3 regions of the Salinispora pacifica DSM 45544 genome follow, and region 3 is predicted to be linked to each of the others. Evidence: riboswitches for the same ligand, from Rfam matches in the RefSeq annotation. Region 3 holds a riboswitch; each other region holds the start of a gene.
The links. Region 3 has a riboswitch for cobalamin ahead of SALPAC3_RS0117175 (ABC transporter substrate-binding protein). Riboswitches for the same ligand answer to the same signal wherever they lie in the genome.
Positions count from the first base shown of each region.

Region 1: another riboswitch for cobalamin. It lies ahead of SALPAC3_RS0115265 (ribonucleoside-diphosphate reductase subunit alpha); the one in region 3 lies ahead of SALPAC3_RS0117175 (ABC transporter substrate-binding protein).
Region 2: another riboswitch for cobalamin. It lies ahead of SALPAC3_RS0101060 (energy-coupling factor ABC transporter permease); the one in region 3 lies ahead of SALPAC3_RS0117175 (ABC transporter substrate-binding protein).

Region 1 covers NZ_KB905359.1:3,338,288-3,346,025, forward strand. The annotation lists gene SALPAC3_RS0115240 (hypothetical protein) at 148-624, opposite strand; gene SALPAC3_RS0115245 (serine hydrolase domain-containing protein) at 731-1,906, shown strand; gene SALPAC3_RS0115250 (GNAT family N-acetyltransferase) at 2,190-2,618, shown strand; gene SALPAC3_RS0115255 (polysaccharide deacetylase family protein) at 2,706-3,596, opposite strand; partial or broken gene SALPAC3_RS27215 (inositol monophosphatase family protein) at 3,769-4,027, shown strand; gene SALPAC3_RS0115260 (alpha/beta fold hydrolase) at 4,117-4,914, shown strand; cobalamin riboswitch at 4,963-5,179, shown strand; gene SALPAC3_RS0115265 (ribonucleoside-diphosphate reductase subunit alpha) at 5,311-7,738, shown strand, end outside.
Region 2 covers NZ_KB905359.1:253,699-261,436, forward strand. The annotation lists gene SALPAC3_RS0101030 (TetR/AcrR family transcriptional regulator) at 1-646, opposite strand, end outside; gene SALPAC3_RS0101035 (Zn-dependent alcohol dehydrogenase) at 747-1,838, shown strand; gene SALPAC3_RS0101040 (LLM class F420-dependent oxidoreductase) at 1,944-2,969, opposite strand; gene SALPAC3_RS0101045 (PadR family transcriptional regulator) at 3,208-3,771, shown strand; gene SALPAC3_RS0101050 (radical SAM protein) at 3,902-5,494, shown strand; gene SALPAC3_RS0101055 (class I SAM-dependent methyltransferase) at 5,491-6,303, shown strand; cobalamin riboswitch at 6,408-6,579, shown strand; gene SALPAC3_RS0101060 (energy-coupling factor ABC transporter permease) at 6,609-7,289, shown strand; gene SALPAC3_RS0101065 (energy-coupling factor ABC transporter substrate-binding protein) at 7,286-7,603, shown strand; gene cbiQ (cobalt ECF transporter T component CbiQ) at 7,605-7,738, shown strand, end outside.
Region 3 covers NZ_KB905359.1:3,760,795-3,768,532, forward strand. The annotation lists gene SALPAC3_RS0117170 (M14 family metallopeptidase) at 79-1,959, shown strand; cobalamin riboswitch at 2,042-2,165, shown strand; gene SALPAC3_RS0117175 (ABC transporter substrate-binding protein) at 2,247-3,185, shown strand; gene SALPAC3_RS0117180 (FecCD family ABC transporter permease) at 3,219-4,319, shown strand; gene SALPAC3_RS0117185 (ABC transporter ATP-binding protein) at 4,316-5,131, shown strand; gene SALPAC3_RS0117190 (VOC family protein) at 5,118-5,876, opposite strand; gene SALPAC3_RS27355 (hypothetical protein) at 6,176-6,529, shown strand; gene SALPAC3_RS0117195 (peptidoglycan DD-metalloendopeptidase family protein) at 6,622-7,738, shown strand, end outside.

The sequences.
Region 1 (7,738 bases), 420 kb from region 3:
GTGGGGTAGTCGCTCGGCGGTTTCTCTCAGTGGGTGCAGCACCTCCGTGAGCGGGACTGACTCCAACGGCATCGACATGACCTCAACACCATGTGGTCATCTACTCCGCGATTTCCTGGAATGCGTCAGTAGTAGCGGAGACATCGGCTAGCTGGGGGGCTTCGGCGGGCTGATCTTGCGGAACCGCTCGTGCGCGGACTGACGGCTGATGCCGAGCGCGTTGCCGATCTCGGCCCAGGAGAGCCCGGTCGCCCGCGCCTGGGTCACGGCCTGTTCGATGAGGGGCCGTTGCCAGCGCTCCACCTGGGCGAGGAGGCCGAGCGCCTGTAGTGGCCAGGTGGTGGTCAGTTCGGCGACGCCGTCCCGCAGCGTGTCGGAGCGGTTGCGCAGCCAGCCGGGCGGCGTGGCAGCCAGGAGTGGCCGGATGTGCCCGCCCCACTCGGCGGTGGCCATCCAGCGTCCCTCGTCGGCGGCCGGATAGTCCCGGCTGCCGCCCCAGCCGCAGCTACATCCGGCCCGGTAGCCGACGGCGTCGGCCGGCGCTGCGGCATCGGTCTTCAGCGCCCCGTCCGGTAGTCGGAATCCGACGAGCTCAGCATGCCCCGGAACCATCTCCTCCGTCATCCGGCCAGCATATGTCTGTCAGGGTTGCCTGACGTTGCCAGTAAGGCTAACTTGACATAGTTGCTTCGGGTGGTCGGCACCCGGAGCCGGCACCCCGGAGGAATCCATGCCCGTGGCACATGGCACCGTCGCGCCGGGATACGAGCCGGTTCGAGCGGCTTTCCAGGCGAGCTTCGACGCCGGCTCCGAGATCGGCGCCGCCGTCAGCATCTACCGGCACGGCCGGGAGGTGGTCCGACTCTGGGGTGGGGTCGCCGATCCCGCCACCGAGCGCGCGTGGCGGGAGGACAGCCTCCAACTTGTCTACTCGGCTACCAAGAGCGCACCTGCCGCCTGCGCGCACCTGCTGGCCCAGCGCGGGCAGCTCGACCTGGCCGCCCCCGTGGCCGCGTACTGGCCGGAGTTCGCGGCGGCGGGCAAGGGCGGCATCCCGGTCCGCTGGCTCCTGTCCCACCAGGCAGGGCTGCCGGTGCTCGACCGCCCGGTCCCGCTGACGGCGGCGCTCACCGGGGAGCCGGTCGTCGCGGCGCTGGCCGCCCAGGCACCTGCCTGGCCGCCGGGAACGGCGCACGGCTACCACGGGCTCACCTACGGCTGGCTGGTTGGCGAGGTGGTACGCCGCGTCTCCGGCCGCAGCCTCGGCACCTACTTCGCCGACGAGATCGCCACCCCACTCGGCCTGGACTTCTGGATCGGCCTGCCCGCCACCGAGGCGCACCGGGTCGCCCGGATCACCGAGCAGCCGGTCGCCCCGCCCGCCGCCCCCGAGAAGCTGCCGGCGACGCTCCGGGAGGCGCTGGCCGCGTACACCGATCCGACCTCGCTGGCGGTCCGGTCGATGATGGTGACCGACCCGCCGCTGGACCTCGCCGACCCCCGTACCTGGGCGGCGGAGATCCCCGCGGCGAACGGCATCTGCACCGCCTCGTCCCTGGCCCGCTTCTACGCGGGCCTCATCGGCGAGGTTGACGGCGTCCGGATCCTCGACCCGGCCACCCTCGCCGCCGCCACCCGGGAACAGGCCAACGGCGTTGACCAGGTGCTGCGGGTGCCGACCCGGCCGGCGCTCGGCTTCGGCCTGCCCCTGCCGGAGCAGCCCTGGTGGTCACCGACCGCCTTCGGCTTCCCCGGGCACGGCGGCTCACTCGGCTACGCCGACCCGGCCAGCGGGATCGCCTTCGGATACGTGACGAACGGGCTGCGCGTCACCATGGCCCCGGACGCCAGGACGGCGGGCCTGATCGAGGCCCTCCGGTCCGTGCTCTCCCGCCAGTCGGTCTGACTCCGAGGGCGGCTTCCCCGCTTCCGGGTAGGAAACCCATCGCCCGGGTGATCGGTGCAGCCCATCGTGGCCACAGTGCAGGGCGCCAACCCGCGTAGCGGCTCGGCCGGAAGGCGCAGCGAGCATGCGCATCGCGACCGGCGGGTTCCGGCTCCGCACCGGTGGCCCGAAGGTTGTGGGCGCTGGCGGAGCTGTACGGCGAGGTCGCAGCGGTGCGGCGGTCGGTGACGTAACGTCATCAGTCCACCGGGTTTCCCGGAGGTATTGGCGGGAATTGTCGTGGGTGTTCACCCGGACGCACCACGACGGATACCTGGTCAGCACCGAGCGTGAGCGTCTCGACCTCGACCGGGTGCACCACTGGCTTGCCACCGACACGCACTGGGCCCGTGGATGGGACCGGGCGACGGTGGAGCGTGCCTTCGCGAACTCCATCGGCTTCGGTGTCTATCGCCCCGGAGACGGACGCCAGGTGGCGGTCGCCCGGGCGGTCACCGACCGGGCCACCTGCGCCTGGGTCTGCGACGTGTACGTCGACCGAGCCGAGCGCGGTCGTGGCTTGGGCACCTGGCTCGCCCGCGAGGTCCGGGGCCACCTCCAGAACCTCGGCATCCACAATATTCTGTTGGAAACGGATCACGCGCACGGCGTCTACGCCAAGGTGGGCTTCGTTCCGCTCCGGGGGCCGGACAGGTGGATGCAGCTCGATTAGCGAGATGAGTGTCAGGTCCTGAATCGTGCACCGCAGAGGCGGGTGACGCCGCTGCTGGCCACGTCTTCGCAGACCCTGGCCCGCGTGCTATGCGCCGTCTCCAGCGCGTGGGTAGCGAAGTGCAAAATCGATGGCGATGTCGTCGAAGGTGGCCCACCTTGTTCCCTCATGCTGGTTGATGTGTTCGATCATGCGCTCCAGCATCAGGAGAACCTGCGGACGTCCCGACACATCCGGATGGATGGTGAAGGGGAATACGCCGTAGTCCAGCTCCCGGTAGACCCAGTCGAACTGGTCACGCCATATCTCCTCGAGTTGTCGCGGGTTGACGAAGCCGTGGCTGCTCGCGCTGGTCTTGATGAACATCATCGGCGGCAGGTCATCGAGGTACCAGTTCGCCGGAATCTCGATGAGGTCGGTCTCCTCGCCGCGGACCAACGGCTTCATCCAGTCCGCGGCATCAGCGGAATAGTCAATTTTGGTCCAGGTGTCACCCACGCGAACCCGGTGTACGGTAAAGTCGTCGCGCATCAGCGAGTGGTCGTATCGGACACCCCGTTCGAGTAGCAGCTTGTGCGTGACCGGCGAGAATTCCCACCATGGCGCGACGTAGCCCCTGGGGGATTGTTTGGTTACCGACTCGATCAGGTCTATACACCGGTCCAGGACGGCGGCCTCCTGCGTTTGACTCATCGCGATCGGATTTTCGTGGCTGTAACCGTGGAGACCTACCTCATGACCGGCATCCACAATTTGCCGGAACTGGTCGGGGAACGTCTCGATGGAGTGTCCAGGAACGAACCAGGTGCTCGGAAGAGCGTATTTTTCGAACAGCTTGAGAAGGCGCGGCGTGCCGACTTCGCCAGCGAAAATGCCACGGGAAATATCGACGGGCGAATTTTCGCCACCGTACGAGCCCAACCAGCCGGCGACCGCGTCCATGTCGACACCAAACGCGCACAGAATTTCTTTCGACATCCCATCGGTCCCTTACTGTCTGCCTCGGTGATGGCAGCCGAGGATGAGCTCGATTCTTCACGAGTCTTCGACTGCTGGTAGGAGCTTTGACGGCACGTCTGCTGAGTAGGGTGGGCGGCGAACTGGCGGCCGGCGCGGGGATGATCGTGCTATCCGATCGAGAGTGTCAGATCTGTCGATCGCAGATCAGGCGTTGGCGATCGAGTGCGGCGTGGTGGGAGCGATGGTCGTTCGCTCCCACCACGGGTCGGCGCTGACCGGCACCGGCGACAGTGGGCGGATGTGGCTGGTTGACCCCTTGCGTGGGACCTTGCTTCGCCGCGCGGACCATCCTGGTCGCGGTCAACGTGGAGCTGCGGAGCGGCACGCAGCCCACCGTTACCGCCGCCGCTGACCCGTTCAGTGACGGGGTGTTCTGGAGCGGACGTACCACGCCCTGCTCAAGTCGATTGAGAACCAAAATCCGGCCTGAGTAGGGTTGCGGCGGTTTCCGGTCGCCAGGGGTGAGGGAGTTCGTACGGTGCAGCGGGTGACGATCCATCGGGACGGGGTGGCGCTGTCCTGCCTCGTGGGCGGCTCCGGCGACGATGTGATCGTACTGTTGCACGGGCTGGCCGGCAGCGCGGCGGAGTTGGTGCCGACGGCGGAGGCGCTGCTACCGGAGCACCGCGTGATCGTGGTGGATCAGCGCGGGCACGGCCACTCGACCCGATGGCCGCCGGACCTCTCCCGCCGGGCGTACGTCGAGGATGTGCTCGCCGTCGTCGCGGAGCTCGCCGGTGGTGCACCGGTGACGGTCGTGGGTCAGTCGATGGGTGGGCACACCGCGCTGCTCTTCGCCGCGACGTATCCCGAGTTGGTGCGTCGGCTGGTGCTGCTGGAGGGCGGGGTCGGTGGCCGCGAGGAACGGGGGGACTACCCGGCCGAGTTGGGTGCCTTCTTCGCCTCGTGGCCGGTGCCGTTCGCCGATGTTCGCCAGGCCGCCGAGTTTCTGGGCGACACCCCGGTGGCCCAGGCCTGGCTGCGAGACCTGGACCGGCGCCCGGACGGGCTCTGGCCGCGATTCGAACCGGCGGTGATGCGGGACACCATCGCGGCCGTGGCCGACCGGGCCTGCTGGGACGAGTGGCAGCAGGTGCAGGCCCCCACCCTGCTGGTGTTTGGCGAGCACGGGATCATCCCTGTCGCCGAGGTGCGGCGCATGGTGTCCCTACGTCCAGATGTCGAGCGGGTCGTCGTTGCCGGCGCTGGGCACGACGTCCACCTGGAAGACCGGGACGGCTGGCTGCGTGCCCTGGGGCAGTTTCTCAGCCGCTGACACGCCGCCACGACATCTGGTGTTGCATCCCGGATGGGGGAGGCATATATGGTGTCTCCCGCAGCTGGTTCGGCGCTCCCACCGGGAGTGGTCGAGGCAAGAGGGAACCCGGTGGAAGTCCGGGGCTGCCCCGCAGCGGTGAGTGGGAACGACCGCCGTCATCACGCACTGGGCTGATCGAAGCCTGGGAAGCGACGGCCAGTAGGCGACCGGGACCCCGGGCGTGCCCGCGAGTCCGAAGACCTGCCAGCGCGCCGCACGCGACGCGTGCGGCGGTTGGCGGCCGCGCGGGACGGCCGACACCCGCAGCCGCCCGGTGTGGTTACCCACCGGGCGACTGATTGTGGTGTCCCTCCGCGTGTTCGGCGACCTTGTCGGCAGGCGGAGGAGGGGGAGATGACGGCGACGCGGGAACGCGCCACGGACGGTCCGGCCGGGCATACGACGGCGACGCGGCAGGGCGCCACGGACGGTCCGGGCGGTGCGGCTCAGCAGCAGCGGCGGCAGGTGATGGAGGTCCGTAAGCGCAACGGCGACACCGAGCCGGTGGACGTAAACAAGATTGTCCGTGCGGTGGAGCGGTGGGTCGGCGACCTGAACGAGGTGGACCCGCTGCGGGTGGCGACCAAGACGATCAGTGGCCTGTACGACGGGGCGACAACGGCCGAGCTGGACCGGCTGTCGATCCAGACGGCGGCGGAGCTGATCGGCGAGGAGCCGCAGTATTCGAGGCTGGCGGCGCGGCTGCTGGCCGCGTACGTGGACAAGGAGGTCCGGGGGCAGCAGGTCGCGAGCTTCAGCCAGTCCATCCGGTACGCCCACGGCCTCGGGCTGATCAGCGACGACACCGCCGCCTTCGTGTCCCGCAACGCCCGCAAGCTGGACGATGCGGTGGACCCCGCCGGAGACCTGCGGTTCGAGTACTTCGGGCTGCGTACGGTCGCGGACCGCTACCTGCTGCGGCACCCGCAGTCGCGGCTGGTGGTGGAGACCCCGCAGTACTGGCTGCTGCGGGTGGCCTGCGGGCTGTCGCGGACGCCGGCCGAGGCGATCGGGTTCTACCGGCTGATGTCGTCGCTGGCGTACCTGCCCAGCTCGCCGACGCTGTTCAACTCCGGCACCCGGCACACCCAGATGTCGTCGTGTTTCCTGGTCGACTCGCCCCGCGACGAACTGGACTCCATCTACCAGCGGTACCACCAGGTCGCGAAGCTGTCGAAGTTCTCCGGCGGCATCGGCATCGCCTGGTCGCGGGTGCGGGGCCGGGGCGCGCTGATCCGGGGAACGAACGGCCGGTCGAACGGCATCGTGCCGTTCCTGAAGACCCTCGACGCCGGGGTCGCCGCGGTCAACCAGGGCGGCCGGCGTAAGGGCGCGGCCTGCGTCTACCTGGAGCCCTGGCACCCCGACATCGAGGAGTTCCTGGAGCTGCGGGACAACACCGGCGAGGACGCCCGGCGTACGCACAACCTCAACCTGGCCAACTGGCTCCCGGACGAGTTCATGCGCCGGGTCGAGGCGGACGGGGACTGGTCGCTGGTTGACCCGTCCGACGCCCCGGAGCTGCCCGACCTGTACGGCGCGGAGTTCGACGCCGCCTACCGGGTCGCGGAGAAGAGGGCGGTCCGTACGGTCAAGGCGCGGGACCTGTATGGGCGGATGATGCGCACCCTGGCGCAGACCGGCAACGGGTGGATGACCTTCAAGGACCGCGCGAACGCGCTGTCCAACCAGACCGGGGAGCCCGGTAACACGATTCACCTGTCGAATCTCTGCACCGAGATCCTTGAGGTCAACAACGACGCCGAGACCGCGGTGTGCAACCTGGGCTCGGTCAACCTGGGCGCCCACGTCAGCGCCGACGGGGTGGACTGGGCGAAGCTGCGGGAGACCGTCCGTACCGCGATGGTCTTCCTCGACCGCGTGATCGACATCAACTACTACCCGGCCGAGCAGGCGGCCGCCTCCAACCCGCGTTGGCGGCCGGTCGGGCTCGGGCTGATGGGGCTGCAGGACGCCTTCTTCACGCTGCGGCTGCCGTTCGACTCGGCCGAGGCGCGGGAGCTGTCCACCCGGGTGCAGGAGGAGATCTTCCTGACCGCGTTGGAGACCTCCGCCGGGCTCGCCGAGCGGTTTGGCCCACATCCCGCGTACGCCGAGACCCGCGCGGCCCGGGGCGAGCTGCACCCGGAGCTGTGGGGGGCCGAGCCGACGCAGCCGACGCGGTGGGCCGAGCTGAAGGCGCGGGTCGCGGAGCACGGCCTGCGGAACTCGCTGCTGGTGGCGATCGCCCCGACCGCGACGATCGCCTCGATCGCCGGCTGCTACGAGTGCATCGAGCCGCAGGTGTCCAACCTGTTCAAGCGCGAAACCATGTCCGGTGAGTTCCTCCAGGTCAACACCTACCTGGTTGGTGAGCTGAAGGCGCGCGGGTTGTGGACGGCCCCGATCCGGGACGAGATCAAGCGGGCGGAGGGGTCGGTGCAGGGCATCGCCGAGCTCCCCGCCGAGGTGCGGGAACTGTTCCGTACGGCGTGGGAGCTGCCGCAGCGGGCACTGATCGACCTGGCCGCGGCCCGCGCCCCGTACATCGACCAGTCCCAGTCGCTGAACCTGTTTCTGGCCGCGCCGACGATCGGCAAGCTCTCCTCGATGTACCTGTACGCCTGGAAGTCCGGGCTGAAGACCACCTACTACCTGCGGTCCCGTCCCGCGACGCGGATCCAGCAGGCCACCGTCGCCGTCACCCCGTCGAGTTCCGCCGGGGCTGATGCCGAGGCGCTGGCTTGCTCCCTGGAAAACCCCGAAAGCTGCGAGGCCTGCC
Region 2 (7,738 bases), 3.5 Mb from region 3:
AGCGGCCGGCCGGTGACCCCCCAGCCGACCTGCTCTCCGGGGCGAGAATGCCGTCGAAGATCAGGCGAAGGACCGCGTCGGCGATCTGGTCGGCAGTCCAGCCGTTGCTACCGTTCTGCCCCCACCGTGTCGGTATCCATAACACGTCTCGCAGTAGTCGGTAGGTCAGCTTGGCGTCCAGATCGGAGCGGAAAAGTCCGCTCTGCTTTCCCCGCTCCAACTGGTCCACCCACAGGTGCTCGATCTCCCGGGTGGCGTCGCGCAGATAGTCGAAGCGGGGTACGGCACGGAAGTGGTTCCAGTCGTTCTGCAGCATGGTCAGGGCGGCGCGGTGTCGAGCCAGCGTCGCCGCGCTGGAGCGTACGAACTGCTCGATCGTGCGGCGTGGGTCGTCCGTGTCGGCGACTGCCTCGCGGTAGCCGGTGAGCACCTCGTTGAGGAAACCGGAGAGGAGTTCGTCCCCGATCGACTCCTTGGAGTCGAAGTGGTGGTAGAGGCTGCCGGAGAGGATGCCGGCCGCGTCGGCGATCTCCCGCACGGTGGTGGCTCGGAAGCCCTTCTCGGCGAACAGTTCCCCGGCCAGGCGTACGAGGTGGGTGCGACGCTCCGAGGGCAGGCCCGCGCTGCTGGCTTTCTTTGTGGTCACGGGTCGAATTATGCCGGTCGCCCCGGCTGCGCCCCAGCCGCTTGCCCGGGCCCTTGTCGACCCCTAGGCTAGAACAGGTTTCACTTTCGGAGGTGATTTCGTGCGCGCGGCGATCTTTCACACGGTGGGTGACGACAAGGTCGAGATTCGCGATGACGTGACGGTGCTCGGGCCGGGCGCGGGGGAGGTCCGGATCCGGGTTCGAGCGGCCGGGGTGTGTCACTCCGACCGCTCAACGCGCGAGGGGGTGCTGCCACACCCGATGCCCGTGGTGCTGGGGCACGAGGCATCCGGCGACGTCGTCGCGGTCGGCGATGGCGTGGACGACCTGGCCGAGGGGGACCGGGTCGTGGTCAACTGGCTACCCGCGTGTGGGTCCTGCCCCTCCTGCGCGCGCGGAGAGCCCTACCTGTGCTTGACCAGTGTGCTGGCCGGCTACGCCCAGCCGCGCTTCCTGGCCGGCGAGACCCCGGTCTTCGCGATGGCCGGGTGTGGCGCCTTCGCCGAAGAGATCGTTATTCCCCGGGCCGGCGCCGTGAAGGTGGCCCCCGATGTGCCGTACGAGGTGGCCGCGCTGGTCGGCTGTGGCGTGATGACCGGCGTCGGCGCCGTGATCAACACGGCCCGGGTCGAGCCCGGTGCCGCCGTCGCGGTGATCGGCTGCGGCGGCGTGGGTATTGCTGCGATCCAGGGCGCGCGGCTCGCCGGTGCCGCCGTCATCGTCGCGGTCGACACGGTCGAGGCCAAACAGCAGACCGCGTTGCGCTTCGGGGCAACCCACGGGTGTGGCCCGGAGGTTTTGGGTGAGCTGTCAGCTCAGCTCACCGATGGCGAGGGATTCGACACCGTCTTCGACGTGGTGGCGGTGCCGCAGACGCTACGTGCGGCGTGGACTGCGGCACGTCGGGGTGGGGCGGTGGTGGTCGTGGGCGCCGGTCGCTCCGATCAGCAGGTCGCCTTCAGTCCCTTCGAGCTGTTGTTCGAGGGGAAGAGCATCACTTCCTCGCTCTACGGCGCGTCGCAGGCGCCGCGAGACTTTGACCGGATGTTTGACCTCTGGCGGGCCGGTCGACTCGACCTGAGTGCGATGATCACGCACCGGCTGCGGCTGGAGGAGGTCGGGGACGCCCTCGCCGCTCTCGGTCGCGGGGACGTGATTCGGCAGGTCATCTGTTACGACGGTGTCAGTTGACCGTCGGTGTGGATTGACTTCGTGACTCCGGTGGCCCACCGCCGCGGCGGCGCGGGCCGCAGTCAGGTGGGCCAACCGGGGTCGGGTGATCGGCTGGACGGGTGCTCAGCCCACCACGTCAGCGATCTGGCGTAGCTGCTGGGCATTGCCCTGGACAAGCAGCGTGGTGACCACGGTCTCGCGCCACCGCTGCAACTCGTCGCGGACCTTGGCGACCGGGCCGATCAGGGCGATGTCCTCCACCAGCGCGGTCGGCACGGCGGCGATGGCCCGCTTCTTGTCGCCCGCCAGGTACGCCTCGGTGATCACCTCGCACTCCTTCTCGTAGCCGAGGCGGGCGAAGACATCCCGGTGGAAGTTGACTGACTTGGCTCCCATGCCGCCCACGTAGAGCGCGACGAAGGGTCGGAGCCGGTCCGCCGCCCGCTCGATGTCGTCGTGGACGACGATCGGTACGGTCGCGGCGACCTCGAATGTGTCGAGGTCGCGGCGGGCGCCGGGGCGGGCGAAGCCCTCGGCCAGCGCGGCCCGATAGAAGCTGTCCGCCTTGGGGGAGAAGAATATCGGGAGCCAGCCATCGGCGATCTCGGCGGCCAGGGCGACGTTCTTCGGCCCCTCGGCGCCGAGGAAGATCGGGATGTCGGCGCGCAGCGGGTGGACGGTGGACTTCAGCGGCTTACCCAGCCCGGTGCCGCCGGGATGCGGTAGTTGGAAGAAGTCACCGTCGTACGTGACCGGCTCGGACCGGGCGAGGACGGCACGGATGATTTCGATGTACTCCCGGGTGCGGGCCAGCGGACGCGGGTACGGCTGGCCGTACCACCCCTCCACGACCTGCGGGCCGGAGACGCCGAGCCCGAGGACGAAGCGGCCGCCGGAGAGGTGGTCGAGGGTGAGCGCGGCCATCGCCGCGGCGGTCGGAGTACGGGCCGACATCTGCATGATGTTGGTGCCCAGGCGGACGGTGGAGGTGCTCGCTCCCCACCACGCCAGTGGGGTGAGGCAGTCCGATCCGTATGCCTCGGCGGCCCAGACGGAGTCGAAGCCGAGTCGGTCGGCCTCGGCGATGGCCGCGGTGACGCCCTCGGGCGGCCCGGAGGACCAGTAGCCGGTCGTGTAGCCAAGCTTCATGGGGGTGTCCTTCCAGGTGCCCGGGAGTCCCGGGTGCGGGAGAAGCCGGTGGTGCCGTCTCGTTCGGCGTGGTGACGGTCGGCAGGGTGCCGGTGGGCAGGATCGACGGTCGGGAGGACTGCCGCCGGTATTCCTCAACAGGAATAGTCATATCATTGAGTATGGTTCGGGGGAAGGGTCGGTGACGCGGTGCTGGCCCGCCAAGACTCTGTCCTCACCCGGAGCGGGAGGTGTGGCGATGGCGCTGCGGCACGCGGTGTTGGCGGTGCTGCTCGATGGGGAGTACAGCGGCTACCAGCTAGCCAAAATCTTCGATGTTTCCTGCTCCAACTTCTGGTACGCGGTACCCCAGCAGCTCTACGCCGAGTTGACCAAGCTGGAACGGGCGGGGTTGATCACCGGTCGCCAGGTGATCCAGCACGACCGCCCCAACAAGCGGCTGTTCACGGTCACCCCCGCCGGCCTCGCCGAACTGGCCACCTTCGCCGCCGTGCCGTCGAAGCCGTCGTCGATCCGGGAGGACCTGCTCGTCATGGTCCAGGCCGTGGACCGACTCGACCCGGCACCGGTCATCGCCCAGCTTGAGGAGCGGGCGGTCATCGCCGCCGCCAAGGTGGAACTCTTCGACCGGATGCTCCGGCAACTGCGCGGTGACCTGACCGAGGAGATGTTCCTGCGCGAGAGCAACCGGATCGGGCCGTACCTCACCTGCCTGCGGGGGCGTCGCTTCGAGCAGGAAAATCGCGAGTGGTGTGTCCAGGTGGCGGCCCTGCTCCGCGCTCGTGCTCCAGTATCGCGCTGACCCGCCAGCGCCGGGTTGCCCCCGCCCGGCCACCAGCACGCGGCGGGGCGTCGCCGGTCGGTCAGCCACGCCGGGCGGTATTCGACCAAGCCGGCGTGCCGGGGCAGTGTGGCGTGGAATGGTGAGAGCCATGAAGCGGGACCGGGACGAGGTGTTCGTCGAGTACACAAAGTCGATCTGCCCGGTCTGCAAGGTCGTTGTCGACGGACAGGTCAACCTCCGCGACGACAAGGTCTACCTGCGTAAGCGCTGTCCGGAGCACGGCCAGTTCGAGGCGTTGGTGTACGGCGACGCGCGGATGTATCTCGACAGCGCCCGATTCAACAAGCCCGGCACGATCCCGTTGACCTTCCAGACCGAGGTGCGCGACGGCTGCCCGGCGGACTGTGGGCTGTGTCCGGAACACAAGCAGCACGCCTGTCTGGGCATTATCGAGGTCAACACCGGCTGTAACCTCGACTGCCCGATCTGCTTCGCCGACTCCGGCCACCAGCCCGACGGGTACGCCATCAGCCTCGAGCAATGTGAGCGGATGCTCGACGTCTTCGTGGCGAGTGAGGGCGAGGCCGAGGTGGTGATGTTCTCCGGCGGAGAGCCCACCATCCACCGGCAGATCCTGGACTTCGTGGACGCCGCACAGGCCCGTCCGATTCAGGCGGTCAACCTGAACACCAACGGAATCCGGCTCGCCAGCGACCGGGCGTTCGTGGCAGCGCTCGGCGAGCGCAACCGTCCCGGCCGCGCGGTCAACATCTACCTGCAGTTCGATGGGTTCGACGAGCGAACACACCGGGAGATCCGGGGTCGGGACCTGCGTGGGATCAAGCAGCGCGCGTTGGACAACTGCGCCGAGGTCGGCCTGACCGTCACCCTGGTCGCCGCGGTGGAACGGGGGCTCAACGAGCACGAACTCGGCGCCATCATCAGCCACGGCCTGGCGCACCCGGCGGTGCGGAGCGTCTCGTTCCAACCGGTCACCCACTCCGGCCGACACACGCCCTTCGACCCGCTGACCCGGCTGACCAACTCCGACATCATTCACCTCGTCGCGCGGCAGCGGCCCGACTGGTTCCGGGCCGAGGACTTCTTCCCGGTGCCGTGCTGCTTCCCGACCTGCCGGTCGATCACCTATCTGCTCACCTCGGGCACGCCCGGCACCGAGGAATTCGCGGTGGTGCCGATTCCCCGGCTGCTGGATGTGGCGGACCACCTCGACTACGTCACCAATCGGGTGGTGCCGGACCCCGCTGTCCGGGAAGCGTTGGAGAAGCTGTGGTCGGCGTCGGCATTCATGGGCACCGACACGACCAACGTGCGCCTCGCCCAGACCGCCGCGGCGCTGGACTGTGCCGACGCCTGTGGTGTCAACCTACCCGAGGCGGTGGCGAACCTGACCGACCGAGCCTTCATGATCGTGATCCAGGACTTCCAGGACCCGTACACCCTCAATGTGCGGCAGCTGATGAAGTGTTGCGTCGAGGAGATCACTCCGGACGGCAGACTGATCCCGTTCTGCGCCTACAACTCGGTCGGCTACCGGGAACAGGTCCGCGAGCAGATGTCCGGGGTGCCGGTCGCCGACGTGGTGCCCAACGCACTCGCACTCCGCTCGATGATCACTGACTCTCCGTACGGGTCGAAGGTCGCCCAGCACCCCGACGGCGTCGCCGCCGTACGGCGGGTGGCGCGGGACGCCACCAACGTCGGGCGGCGGATCCGGTGACAAGGAGTGAGCCCGCGGCGGATCCGAAGGGCTGCTGCGCCGCGGTCTACGGTTCGGACCTGCTCGCCCTGCTCCTCGGCGAGGCGTACCATCCCGGCGGGGCGTCGCTGACCCGCCGACTCGCCGCCCGACTAGCGCTGGCCAGCGGGGAACGCGTACTCGATGTGGCGAGCGGACGGGGTACCAGCGCGCTGCTGCTGGCAGCCGAGTACGGCTGCACGGTGACCGGTGTGGACCTCGCCGGCTCCAACGTCGAGGCGGCTACCCGGGTGACCCGGTCCGTTGGGCTCGCCGACCAGGTGCGGTTCCGGCGGGGAGACGCCGAGCGGCTCGCTGTCGACTCGCACTCGGTGGACGTGGTGGTCTGCGAATGCGCCTTCTGCACCTTCCCCGACAAGCCCACCGCAGCGGGGGAACTGGCCCGGGTGCTGGTCCCGGGCGGTCAACTCGGGTTGGCCGATGTGGTCGCCGTCCCCGACCGGCTGCCCCCCGAGTTGACCGGGTTGGGAGCGTGGATCGCCTGCGTTGCCGATGCGCGTCCCCTCGATGAGTACGTCGCCCTGCTGGCTGGCGCGGGGTTGACGACAACCCACACCGAACGGCACGACTCTGCGGTCACCACGATGATCGACCAGATCGAGGCGCGCCTGACCGTGCTGCGGCTGACCGCCGCGGATCAGGCGGCGGCGCTCGGCCTGGACTTCGCCCGGGCCCCGGCGGTCTTGGCCGCGGCCCGGGCCGCGGTCGCCGACGGTGTGCTCGGCTACGCCCTCCTGACCGCCAGGAAACCGGGCTCTGGCCCGGGCTGAAGCTCCCGGCCCGTGGGCCCAGCGTGGCGTCCGATTCGCCGCAGTCGGCGGAGACGCGTAGCGATTGGCGCGAATCAACAGCTTGCCGTCCGGGCGGGTGCCCGATAGCCTCTCGCCGTCAAGGTGCACGGGAAGCCGGTGGAAGACCGGCGCGGCCCTCGCCACTGTGACCGGGTAGTGATCTCTGACTGTGCCACTGGGCCCCACCAGGCCTGGGAAGGCTGGAGTGAACGTCGATCCGGAAGCCAGGAGACCGGCCTTGACACGGATCTCATCCACGAGGTGCTGGAAGGGAAGGTCGTTCGATGCATATCGCCGAGGGGTATCTCCCTCCGGAACAAGCGGCGGCGTGGTTCGTCGTGTCCGCGCCATTCGTCGTCCACGGGAGCCGGGCCCTGGTCCGGCAGGTCCGTGCAGATCCAGACTCGAAACTGCTGCTCGGGGCGGCCGGTGCCTTCACCTTCGCGCTGTCCGCATTGAAGATCCCGTCGGTGACCGGGTCGAGTTCCCACCCGACCGGCACCGGGCTGGGGGCGGTGCTGTTCCGACCGCCGGTGATGAGCGTGCTGGGCGGCATCGTGCTGCTGTTCCAGGCGCTGCTGCTGGCCCACGGCGGGCTGAGCACGTTGGGCGCGAACATCTTCTCGATGGCGATCGTCGGCCCGTGGGTGGCGTATGGGAGCTATACCGTGGTCCGTCGCGCTGGCGGCGGACTGGGTCCGGCGGTGTTCGCCGCTGCGGCCCTGGGCAGCCTGGCGACGTACGGTGTCACCGTCGCCCAGCTGGCCCTGGCGTTCCCCGACCCGGTCTCCGGCGTCGGCGGTGCGCTGGCGAAGTTCGGCGGGATCTTCGCCGTGACCCAGATTCCGTTGGCGATCAGCGAGGGACTACTGACCGTTCTGGTGGTCCGCCTGCTGAGTCGGACCAGCGGGGACGACCTGCGTCGGCTCGGCCTGCTGCGCCCGGCGGCGGAGGTACGGGCATGAGGCGCTTCTCCTGGGTGAACCTGCTGTTGCTGCTCGCGGTGCTACTCCTGGCGGTGGTGCCGCTGGCGCTCGGCCTCGGGTCGGGGGAGGAGCCCTTCTCCGGCGCGGACGCCGTCGCCGAGCAGGCCATTGTGGATGACCACCCGGACTACCAGCCGTGGTTCTCGCCGATCTACGAGCCGCCGTCGGCCGAGCTGGAGTCGGCGTTCTTCGCCCTTCAGGCCGCGCTCGGCGCCGGCCTGCTCGGCTACTACTTCGGTGTTGCCCGGACCCGGCAGCGGCAGCGCGACGCCGTCGATCGGCAGCGCGGTTAGCGTGTTCGCCCTCGACATCGCCGCCCACACCGGTCCCTGGCGAGGTCGGCACCCCGCCGAGAAGGCGCTGCTCGCGCTCGGGCTGCTGGTCTGCGCGGTGGCCCTGCCCACCTGGCCCGCCGCGCTCCTGTCCGG
Region 3 (7,738 bases):
TTGATATGACCATGCGCTGGGTGGTGGAGTGTGCGGTACCAGGCGGGAAGGTTTCCCGCGCTCATCAGGAGGTTGTCCATGGCCTTCCGCACCCCCACCCTTCGCCGCCGCCTCGCGCTCGTCGTCGCCGCGGGGTTCGGCCTGCTTACCTTCGCCGCGGCACCGGTCTCCGCGAACACCACGCCGGACCCCAGCGGTGAGTCGGCCGCCGTCCAGTACCGGGTGCTCGGCCCGCGTACCCTGACCGACCGCAGCGCGGTCGCCAGCACCGGCGCCGCGATCGACTACTCCGAGCACGGCGTCCTGCACGTCACCGCCACCGCCGCCGAGGCCACCGCGATCACCAAGCTGGGCTTCGAGCTGGAGGAGGTTCCGGTAACCCACGCCGACCACGATCACGACCACGGGGACGTCGGCATCTCCGACTTTCCGCCCGCCGACTCCGACTACCACAACTACGCCGAGCTGACGGCGGTGGTGAACCAGGTGGTGGCGGAGCACCCCAGCATCGCGCGGAAGATCAGCATCGGCACCTCGCACGAGGGCCGGGACCTGATGGCGGTGAAGATCTCCGACAACGTCGGGACCGACGAGGACGAACCGGAAATCCTCTTCAACTCCCAGCAGCACGCTCGGGAGCACCTGACCGTGGAGATGGCGATCTACCTGCTCAACCTCTTCACCGACAACTACGGCAGTAACTCCCGGGTCACCGACGTGGTCAACAGCCGGGAACTGTGGATCGTCCCGACCGTGAACCCGGACGGCAGCGAGTACGACATCGCCACCGGCTCGTACCGGTCGTGGCGCAAGAATCGGCAGCCGAACAGCGGCTCGTCCTGGGTCGGCACCGACCTGAACCGCAACTGGGACTACCTCTGGGGTTGCTGCGGCGGCTCCTCCGGTTCCACCTCGTCGAGCACCTACCGGGGCCCGTCGCCCTTCTCCGCCCCGGAGACCGATGCGGTGCGCGACTTCGTGGACAGCCGGGTCGTCGGCGGAGTCCAGCAGATCAAGGCCAACATCGACTTCCACACCTACTCCGAGCTGGTGCTCTGGCCATTCGGCTACACATACAGCAACACCGCCCCGGGGATGACCGCCGACCAGTACAACACCTTCGCCACCATCGGCGGGGAGATGGCGGCCACCAACGGCTACACCCCACAGCAGTCCAGCGACCTGTACATCACCGATGGCAGCAGCATCGACTGGATGTGGGGGGCGCACGGGATCTGGGCGTACACCTTCGAGCTGTACCCCCGCTCCGCCGCGGGCGGCGGCTTCTACCCACCCGATGAGGTCATTCCGGCGGAGACCGCCCGCAACCGCGAAGCGGTGCTGCTCCTCTCCGAGTACGCCGACTGCCCGTACCGGGCGATCGGCAAGGAGGACCAGTACTGCGGCGATGGTGGCGGCGGGGAGACGGTCTGGGCGGACACCTTCGAGACCGCGACCGGCTGGACGATCAACCCCAACGGCACCGACAGCGCCACCACCGGCCAGTGGGAGCGGGGTGCCGCCCAGGCGACCAGCTACTCCGGCGCCAAGCAGCTCACCCCGTACGCGGGCGGTAACGACCTGGTCACCGGCCGGCTCGCCGGCTCCTCGGCGGGCACCCACGACATCGACGGCGGCGTGACCAGCGCCCGCTCCCCGGCGGTGGCCCTGCCCTCGAACGGCACGCTGACGCTCTCGTTGGCCTGGTACCTGGCGCACTACTCGAACGCCTCCTCAGCCGACTACTTCCGGGTCAGCGTCGTGCACAGCGGCGGCACCACCACCCTGCTCAACCAGGCCGGGGCGGCGACCAACCGCAGCGCCTCCTGGTCGGTGGCCAACCTCGACCTGACGCCGTACGCCGGCCAGTCGATCCAGATCCAGGTGGCGGCGGCGGATGCCGCCGGCGGGAGCCTCGTCGAGGCTGCCGTCGACAACGTCACCATCACCGTTTCCTGAATTCCGGGTGGGGGCCCATCCCTGGGCCCCCACCCCCACCTCGTCACACGTCTGCGGCCCTCCGGGCGCCGGCGCGACCGTGCGCTACGGTGCTACCGACCATTCCGCAGCGAAGCCGGTGGGAAACCGGCACTGTCCCGCAACTGTGATGCCCCGGGGTCATCCCGGGGACGAGTCAGGTCGCCTGCGGTCGGTCGCGATACGCGCTCTCGAGGAAGGGCGCCTCGTGGACGGGCACCTCGGTCCCTGTCGGCGAAGCACCAACTCCTCGACCGACAGGAGGCCCGATGTCCAGACGTACCCCCCGGTTCTTCACCGCGGCCCTCGCGGTGGCCGCGCTCGCACTCGCCGGCTGCGCCGAGAAGACCACCGACTCCCCCGCAGCCGAAGACGGCGCGTCCAGCGCCGCGACCTTCCCGGTAACCGTCGGCTCGCTGACGCTGGAGCAGCAGCCGGAGAAGATCGTCTCGCTGTCGCCGACCGCCACCGAGATGCTCTTCGCGATCGGGGCGGGGCCGCAGGTCGTCGCGGTCGACGACAACTCCAACCATCCGGCGGAGGCGCCGCGGACCGACCTCTCCGGCTTCCAGCCGAACGCTGAGGCGATCGCCGCCCACAACCCCGACCTGGTGCTGCTCGCCAGCGACCAGAACAAGATCGTGGACCAACTCACCACGCTGGAGATCCCGGTCTTCCGCACCCCGGCGGCGGTCACGCTGGAAGACACCTATCGGCAGTTCACCGAGGTCGGCGCGTTGACCGGGCACCCCGCCGAGGCCGCCGACGTGGTCAGCCAGATGCAGGACGACATCGCGGAGTTGGTCGCCGACCTGCCCGAGCGGGCGGAGAAGCTCACCTACTTCCACGAGCTCGGCCCCGAGCTGTACACCGCCACCAGCAAGACCTTCATCGGCTCGCTCTACGCGCTCGCCGGGCTCGAGAACATCGCCGACCCGGCCGACGCGGACGGCGAGAGCGGCGGTTACCCGCAGCTCTCCGAGGAGGTCATCGTCAAGGCCAACCCGGACTTCGTCTTCCTCGCCGACACCAAGTGCTGCCAGCAGAGCGTCGCGTCGGTCCAGGATCGACCCGGCTGGGCGACGATCACCGCCGTACAGGAGAACCAGGTCGTCGAGCTCGACGACGACATCGCCTCCCGGTGGGGCCCGCGCGTCGTCGACCTGCTCCGCACGATCATCGAGGCGACCGCCAAGGTCCCCGCGTGACGCTGGGCCGGTGGCGATAGCAGAGGCCTTCCCATGCGGCAGGTGGTAACCCAGCGCCCCTCCGGCCCGCCGGAGGGGCGGCCGGCCGCGGCTCGACCCGCCGGGCTGCGGCCCGGCTGGCTCGTCGCCGGGCTGGCCGCGGTCCTGGCCGCCCTGGTGGCGGGCGTCTCCCTCGGCCCGGTCAGCCTGCCACCCGGCAGCGTCGCGGTCGAGCTGCTGAACCTTCTCCCCGGGGTCGGCCTCGACAGCGGGCTCACCGAGCGGGAGATCGCCATCATCACCGAGCTGCGCCTGCCCCGGGCCGTACTCGGCCTGCTCGTCGGCGGCCTGCTCGCCCTGGCCGGCGGTGCCTACCAGGGCGTGTTTCGCAACCCGCTGGCCGACCCGTACCTGCTCGGGGTCGCGGCCGGCGCCGGGTTCGCGGTCACCGTGGTGATCACCGCTGGCGGGGTTGGCGGGGCGATCACCGGACTGCCGGTCACCATCCCGCTGGCCGCGTTCGTCGGCGCGATCGGCGCGGTCACGCTGACCTACCTGCTCGGCTCCGCCGGTGGCCGAAGCCGATCACCGGCGACCCTGATCCTGGCCGGGGTGGCGGTCTCCGCCTTCCTCTCCGCCGGCCAGACGTACCTGCTGCAACGCAACTCAGACAGCATCCAACAGGTCTATGCCTGGCTGCTCGGGCGGCTCGCCACCGCCGGCTGGCACGACGTGTGGCTGGTCCTGCCGTACTTCCTGCTGACCGCCGTGGTGGTCCTGCTGCACCGGCGGGAGCTGGACGTCCTCTCGGTCGGCGACGACGAGGCGACCAGCCTGGGCCTACACCCGCAACGGTCCCGTTACCTGCTGATCGCCGCCGCCTCCCTCGGCACCGCCGCCGCGGTCTCCGCGTCCGGGCTGATCGGCTTCGTCGGAATCATCGTGCCGCACGCCGTACGACTGCTCGCCGGCGCCAGCTATCGGGTGATCCTGCCGCTGTCGATGCTCTTCGGCGGGGCGTTCCTGGCGCTCACCGACGTGGTCGCCCGTACCGCCGCCGCCCCCGAGGAGATCCCGATCGGCGTGGTGACCGCCCTGCTCGGCGGCCCGTTCTTCGTTCTGGTCCTGCGTAGCGCCCGGCGGGTGCTGGGATGAGCGCACCGGCGGTGGCGGTACGCGACCTGCGGGTCCGGCTGGCCGGCGTACCCATCCTCACCGGGGTCGACCTGAGTGTCGCCGCCGGCGAGTGGGTGACCGTGATCGGCCCGAACGGCGCCGGCAAGTCGACGCTGCTGCGCGCCGTCGGTGGCCTGCTGCCCACCGAGGGTGCGGTATCCCTCTTCGGTACGCCGATCCAGCAGCTGCGTCGCCGGGACCGGGCCCGGGTGGTGGCGACGGTCGCCCAGTCGCCGGTGGTGCCGGCCGGAATGTCGGTCCTGGACTACGTGCTGCTCGGCCGCACCCCGTACATCGCGCCGCTGGGCCGGGAGTCCACCGCCGACCTGGCCGCCGCGCACGATGTCCTGGACCGGCTGGACCTCACCGGATTCCACGCCCGGGAACTGGCCACCCTCTCCGGTGGCGAGCGACAGCGGGTCTTCCTGGCCCGGGCCTTCGCCCAGGGGGCCACCCTGCTGCTGCTCGACGAACCGACCAGCGCGCTGGACATCGGCCACCAACAGGACGTCCTCGAACTGGTCGACCAGCTCCGCCGGGCGCATGGCCTGACCGTGGTGGCGACCATGCACGATCTCTCCATCGCCGGCGAGTACGCCGATCGGATGGTGCTCCTCGCGGACGGTCAGGTGGCCGCCGTCGGCACCTCCCGGGAGGTGCTCACGACGGAGCTGCTGGCTCGCCACTACCGCGCCACCGTGAAGGTGATCGACGGCGAGCACGGCCCACTGGTGGTACCCGTCCGCCCCACCTCCGCACCCGGCCGGATGCTGGAGATCAGGGCGGGGTGATCGCGTGGAAGAGGGCGCCCTGTGGGTCGCGCAGGGCTGTGCAGCGACCGGCCGCGGTGTCGCGGGGCGGCACCAGGATCGCCCCGCCCAGGGCGGCGGCCCGGGCGGCGGTCGCGTCCACGTCCGCCACTCCGAAGTACACCGACCAGTACGCGGGCGCGCCGGCCGGGTAGTCGCCGAGCGGCGTGGTCATCCCGGCGACGATCTGGCTGCCGAGGCGCCAGCCGGTGTGTCCGGCCGGACCGGTTGGCGGCTCGTCCGGCTGCCAGCCGAAGACCAGCTCGTAGAAGACCTTCGCGCCCTCCGGGTCGGGGGTGACCAGTTCGGTCCAGCTCATCGCCCCCGGTACCCCGAAGACCTCGCCGCCGGGCATCCCCAACGGCTGCCACACACACAGCGTCGCGCCCGCCGGGTCGCTCAACACCGCCATCCGCCCCCGGTCGAAAACGTCGAAGGGGGGCACCACGAGCTGCCCGCCGGCCTCCTCGACCCGCGCGGCCACCAGGTCGGCGTCGTCGGCGGCGACGTAGATCGACCAGATCGGCACCTGCTCGGGAATGGCCGGCAGCCCGGCACCCGCCACCGCCTGGCCGTGGCGGAGAAAGTCGGTGTAGCCGTTCGCCTCGGGCTCCGGCGCGATCCGGCCGGTCCAGCCGAACAGCTCCGGGTAGAAGCGGCGCGCGTCGTCGAGGTCCGGCGCGGCCAGGTCAGCCCAGCAGGGGGTGCCCGCCGGAACGATGCCCACCTCAACCCCTCTCGTCCGGGGCGGCCCCGGTGACACGGCCCCGACCCGCATGATGACACTGCCACAGCCCGTCCGGCGGGAAATGGGCAAACGTCAACGCCAAGAGGTGACTCGGGCTTCCGCGTTGCCCTGGCTGCTGGTGGTTTCGCAGCGGCTGGACCCCACGTGGGCCACCAATGCGTTACTGAACAAAAAATGCTTAATCTGTCGCCGAACAACTCCTGGCTGACTGCCCCGGTCGGGTGAGGTATGCCCGGCTGTGTAGGGTCTCGGCGCACCCAGATCGCTACCATAAGTAGGTGGGCGACGCGGAGATCCTCGTTGGAGCCAGCTGGCCGTCACTGGTGTCGGTGGTGTCAGACGGCGGGCTGACCTATTCGGCTATTGAGGGTGACTCGGGCCAGTTTTCGGAGGTTGTGACGTCGGGTGTGACGTTGGGGTTCACGCCGCGGGCGATGGCGACGCTGAACTTCAACACGATTCTGTTGACCTCGACAGAGATTGACCTGTGTCGGGTTGATGCGGTCACGAACGATGCATCGTTGGTTTTCGATCCGCCGGTGACAATTATTGGTGGCGGATGGACGCACACTCATCTTTCCCATGACGATGCCGGGAGTCTGTGTGGACTCACTTCGGCGGGGGGTGTCTGACCGTGGCCGTTTCAATCCCAGCACGTCTCAGTGAACCCCCGAGGAGACCCATGCCCCCGAAAGCTGGAATACGTCGCTCCCTCCCGGCGGCATTGGCCGCACTGGCCCTCGCCGGCAACGGTGCGGTGGTGGTCGAGACAGCGCGTCCGGCCGAGGCTCGGGCCGCCGGTGTGCGGCCTTCCTTCCAGCTTCCATTCCCGTGCGGTGATTCCTGGCAGATCTCCACTTATCGCGGTCATGATGACTACGACGTCGACATGTTCGCGAACAGTGGCAACACGGCCGGCCGACCTATTCTCGCCGCCGCCGCCGGCGCTGTCTCGTATGCTGGCTGGGACAGTGGCGGCGGCTGGCACGTCCAGCTCAACCACGGCGAGGGCTGGGATTCGCTCTACCTGCACATGGAGTCACCCCCGGTGGTCTACACCGGACAATGGGTCCGGCAGGGGCAACTGCTCGGCAGAGTGGGCAGCACCGGCAACTCAGGCGCCCCTCACCTGCATCACGAGCAGCGGCACGAAGGCGCCAAGGTGGAGGCCTACTTCAACGGCGTCCGTTCGGAGATTACGACGGACGGTTTTCCCCCGGGGGAGCCGCTGTCGCCACCGGTCAATGCCGTTAGTGCTAATTGTGGCAATATTTCCATCTACGGGATCCTGCCGGATGGTAGGCTGACCTATTCGTTGGTCGAGTCGGGTTCAGGTCGGCTCTTGAAGGCTGTGACGTCGGATGCGACGTTGGGGTTCACGCCGAGGGCGATGGCGACGCTGAACTTCAACACGATTCTGTTGACCTCGACGGAGGGCGACCTGTATCGGGTTGATGTGGTCACGAACGATGCGTCGTTGGCGTTCGATCCGCCGGTGAAGATTGTTGGCGGCGGATGGACGCACACTCATCTTTCCTATGACGGTGCCGGGGGTCTGTATGGGCTCACCTCGGCGGGGATGTTGCAGCGCCACCAGGTGACCGCGACGAAGCCGTCCGGCAGTGAGATCGTCAATTGGGTGACGATCGACAGCGGTTTCACCCTCAAGACGCTGACCACGACTGGGCCGGACTGGATCCTCGGTACGGTTTCGGATGGCCGATTGATGTCGTACAAGATTAATGCAGTGGGGCGCTGGGAGTCCGGCGAGTTGTCGAGCACCTGGCAGGACATCACCCACCTGCTGTCTCCCGGCACCGGTATCTACTACGGCCGTACCA